DNA from 2 places in the Streptomyces sp. NPDC058812 genome. Region 1 is predicted to be linked to the other one. Evidence: riboswitches for the same ligand, from Rfam matches in the RefSeq annotation. Region 1 holds a riboswitch; the other holds the start of a gene.

Region 1 (2,194 bases):
GCCCGCATCGCCGTCACGGAGTTCGATGGCCTCGAAGGCACCGGTGGAGGCGCCGGACGGGACGGCGGCACGACCCGTGCTGCCGTCGTCGAGGCCGACCTCGACCTCGACCGTGGGGTTGCCTCGGGAGTCCAGGATTTCCCGGGCTACGACGACGTCGATGGACGGCACGAGCATCTCCTTCTTCAATGTGACGCTTCGGTGTGACGCGCGGGTCCGAGGACCGCGGCGGCTCTGCGGGTCCGAGCCTAACCGGCTCCGGGCGATCGGCCAGCCGATCGCCCACCCGGTGGACAGAACCGAGAGTAAAATGTTTCCGAACGGAACAAAGACGTTTCCGAAAACCCGTTCGGAACGGGGCGTGAAAAAACCCGCCCCGGTGCGTACGGGGGAACACGCACCGGGACGGGAGCAGGGAGGGCCGCTGCCTACTTCAGGTGCAGCTGCTGGCCCGGGTAGATCAGGTCGGCGTCGTCGACGATGTCGTCGTTCAGCTTGAACACCTTCGCCCAGCCGCCCTTGACGTCGTGCTCCTCGGCGATCGAGCTGAGGGTGTCGCCCTTGACGACCTTGTACTCGCCGTCACCCTTCTCGACCTTCTTGCCGGTCGGGGTGGTGACGGTCTTCTTCTCGGCCGGCTTCTCGGCCTTCGGCTCGGCGGCCGGGCGCTCGTCGGAGCGGGAGGCCTTCTGCTCGGTGGAGCGGTCGGCGGTGGAGCCGCTGCTCTCGCTCTGCGAGGAGCCGCTGTCCTGGCTCTCGCCGGAGCCGCCACCGGTGTACGCGGCGCTCGACAGGCCGGTGCCGCAGACCGGCCAGGCACCCTTGCCCTGACCCGCGAGCACCTTCTCGGCGATCTCGATCTGCTGCGCCTTGCTGGCCTGGTCGGCGGTGGCGGCGTACTGCGTGCCCCCGTAGCCGGCCCAGGTGGAGGCGGAGAACTGCAGACCGCCGTAGTAACCGTTGCCGGTGTTGATGGACCAGTTGCCGCCGGACTCGCACTGGGCGACGGCGTCCCACTCGGACGCGGTGGCGGCGGAGGCGTTGCCGGCCGCCATCAGCGGGGCGGCGACGGCGGCACCGGTGACGCCGGCGACGGCGATGACACGGGTGGCCTTGGACGGGCGGCGGTGCTTGCCCTTGCCGGAAAACAGCATGGTTGATCCCCTCACCGACGCCTGCGAGGTGAGCTGTCGGGTTCGGGCCGGTTGAGTTGCCCGGCCGGGTTCCTCACGGAACTCGGCTCCACCCCTAGCCGCTCCGGCTCAACTGCCCGGTGCGGCACTTACCTTGGGTCCCCCGCTCCTGCCTTCGGCGCTTGCGCGACGACTGTTCCCGGACGGCCGCTGGCAGGATTCGGCGTTGCGGCAGCCGGGGCCCGCGATGGCGAGCGGTCATGACCGTAGACCCGCGCTCCGCGGATTTTCAAAGACGATCACGGCTTCTGAGACCTATCTCTCACGTGATCCAAAACGGACATACAGTCTCGAACCGTGAGCGAACTGGCCCTACTTTTCGCCCGATTCGCCCGTGACCGTGAGCGTCTGACCGGGCAGGATGTGGTCCGGGTCGGTGCCGACGACCCCCTTGTTGCCGACGTAGAGCGAGCGCCACCCGCCGTCGAGGTCAAGGGAGTCGGCGATGCCCCAGAGACTGTCGCCGGACCGGACGGTGTACGAGCCGTCCGCGACCCCTCGCGACTCACCCTCACCGCGCGAGGCGTGCCGCCCCGACGACTCCGCCGCGCGGCCGTTCGCCGCGCCTTCGTCGGCACTGTCGCCGCGATGTTTGCCCGCGCCGGAGTCCCCGGTGTCGGTGAGCGCCGAATCCCCGCCACTCTGACCCGCCTTGTCCGTTTCGCCGGTCTCCGGAGGGGCCGTGGGCGAAGCGTCGGCACCCTGGGAGCCGGCGCTCTCCGTGGGCTCGGATTCAGGGGACGTGTCGGACTTGGTCGAATCGTCCCCGCCGCCCGACGTGGCGTCAGGGGTGGGGGGCGAAGACGACGAAGGGGACGAAGAGGGCGTGTCGGAGGTGGGTTCCGGCGACTCGGTCGTGCCGGACGCGTCGGGGGCGTCCGACACCTCCGGGGCTTCCGGCTCCTCCGACGTACCGTCACCCGACGAACCGGTTCCGCTGTCCGTGGACGCCGGGCCGTTGCCCATGCCGGCGAGCAGGGCACAGGTCGGCCAGGCGGCGA
Region 2 (2,194 bases), on a different contig from region 1:
AGACCCTTGCTCTGCAGCCACGCCATCGGGTCGATACCGCCGCCTCCGCTGGTGTGGACCTCCATGTGGAGGTGGGCGCCGGTGACGTTGCCGGTGGCGCCGACGCGGCCGATGACGTCACCGGTGGTGACCTCCTGGCCGACGCTGACGCTGATGGAGGACTGGTGGGCGTACCAGATCTCGGTGCCGTCATCGAGGGTGAGCACGGTCTTGTAGCCGTACGACCCGTCCCAGCCGGCCGACGTGATCGTGCCGCTGTGCACCGCCTTGAGCAGCGTGCCCGTGGGGGCGGCGAAGTCGAGGCCGGTGTGGTAGCCGGAGGACCAGTAGGCGCCGGCCTGGCCGAAGCTGGAGGAGATGGTGTACGAGGAGGTCGGCAGCGTGTACTGCTTGGCCAGCTTCGCGAGCCGCTCGGCCTCGGCCTTCTTCGCGGCCTCCTCCTCCGCCTTCTTCTTGGCGGCGGCGGCCTTGGCCTCGGCCTCCTTCTCCGCCTTGGCGGCAGCTTCCGCGGCCTTCTTCTCGGCGGCGGCCGCGGCTTCGGCGGCGGCCTTGGTCTCGACCTGGGCCTGCTGCTGCTCGGCCTGCGCCATGATCCGGGCCCGCAGCGTCTCACCGGCGTCGGGGTCGCTCTCCGAAGAGGTCTCGGCGGCGACCGTGCCGATGCCGCTGAGCGGGGTGGCGGAACCCTCCGGCTGCGGCTTCTCCTCGTCGGAGATCAGCGAGCCGACGTTCGGCAGGTCCGGCATGGAGATCGACACCGGCGGCTTGCCGGTCTGCGCGCTGGCCATGCCGCCCGCGCCGACCGCGGCTATGACACCGACGCCGAGGACGGTGGAGCTGCGGGCGAGTCCGCCGCGCTGCTTGGCGACGCGGTGCCGGCCGCGTACGGGGCGGATGGAGTCCGCGGTGGGATTCCACTCCTCCCAGGGGCCCTCTTCGGTGCGGTAGCCGTCGTATCCGAAGGTGTCGGTGTCGTGCCCGCTGGGCACGAACGGGGCCTCGGGGGCAGGCCGGTTGGACGCCACGTGGGCGTACTCCTTTCCTTCCTTTCGCCTACCGGGTTAGCTGACGGGTTCGGAGCAGGAAGGTCTCCTACGCGCGTATACCCGCCGTGTCTGGCACGGCGTCATACGCCCGATTCACCCCAATGTGGTGGTTCCCCGGTTCCCTTGCGGGATTCGGCGCGTGCGCACGGAGCCGCCTTCTGTGACGGCTGGGACGACCGCGCTGCGTTATCGAACGTTAATAGACGCGGGGCTCGGATTCCAAGCCGTTCCTCTTGATCATTAACGGATCCGGCCCGGACGTACGCCTCACGAACGGCAAAAACCGGGCGAGTTGACCGCCCTTCAGTATTCCCTGCTCCACCACGAATTTCTGATGGTGTATCAGTTGTTATGCGCAGGGCGGTCGGTCCGTCACGTCCGGTGATGTTGATCAAGGGTCGATCAGGGTCGTCGTACGGCGAGCAGCGCCATGTCGTCGGCCATGCCGCCCCCGGAGTGCCGGCGTACGTCCTCGGCGAGGGTGTCGAGCAGCTCCGTCGGATGCCGGAACACGCGGCCGGCCAGCCGCACGTGCGGTTCGTAGAACTCGCCCCGCCCGTCCCGCGCTTCCGACAGTCCGTCGGTGTACAGCAGCAGCGTGGCCCCACCGGGGAAGTCGGCCTCCTCCGCGCGGTCGGGCCACACACCCAGCTCGCCCATGCCGAGCGGCAGCGCCGACTCCCGGGCGGGCAGCGGGCGCAGGGTGCCGTCGGCGTACAGCAGCAGGGGCGGCGGATGGCCGCGGTTGACGATGCGGACGATCCCGTCGCCGTGCGGGAGTTCGGCGAGTACGGCGGTGGTGAACCCTTCGAAGGCGTCCAGTCCGTCGCGCCGGGTGCCCTCGCGCGCCAGCGCCCGCTCCAGCCGCTGCGCCACCGCCTCCAGCGTCGCCTCCTGCTCGGCGGCCTCCCGGAAGGCGCCGATCACGACGGCGACGGCGGCCACCGCGCCCATGCCCTTGCCGCGCACGTCCCCGACGATGAGCCGGATGCCGCGCGCACTGTCCTGCACCGCGTACAGATCGCCGCCGATGAAGGCGTCGGCCTGCGCGGCCTCGTAGCAGGCGGCGATCTCGAAACCGCCGATCCGCTCGGCGGGCTCGGGCAGCACGGCGCGCTGGGCGGCCTCGGCGATCTCGCGGACGGAGA

What was found. Region 1 has a riboswitch for cyclic di-AMP ahead of ACFW48_RS07285 (transglycosylase family protein). Riboswitches for the same ligand answer to the same signal wherever they lie in the genome.
Region 2: it holds a riboswitch for cyclic di-AMP, as region 1 does, so the genes downstream of both, ACFW48_RS31040 (M23 family metallopeptidase) here and ACFW48_RS07285 (transglycosylase family protein) in region 1, are expected to answer to the same signal.

Annotation. Positions count from the first base shown of each region.
Region 1 covers NZ_JBHYOB010000003.1:86,608-88,801, forward strand. The annotation lists gene eno (phosphopyruvate hydratase) at 1-171, opposite strand, end outside; gene ACFW48_RS07285 (transglycosylase family protein) at 429-1,154, opposite strand; cyclic di-AMP (ydaO/yuaA leader) riboswitch at 1,158-1,324, opposite strand; gene ACFW48_RS07290 (transglycosylase family protein) at 1,506-2,194, opposite strand, start outside.
Region 2 covers NZ_JBHYOB010000019.1:143,776-145,969, reverse strand. The annotation lists gene ACFW48_RS31040 (M23 family metallopeptidase) at 1-1,025, opposite strand, end outside; cyclic di-AMP (ydaO/yuaA leader) riboswitch at 1,037-1,194, opposite strand; gene ACFW48_RS31035 (PP2C family protein-serine/threonine phosphatase) at 1,449-2,194, opposite strand, start outside.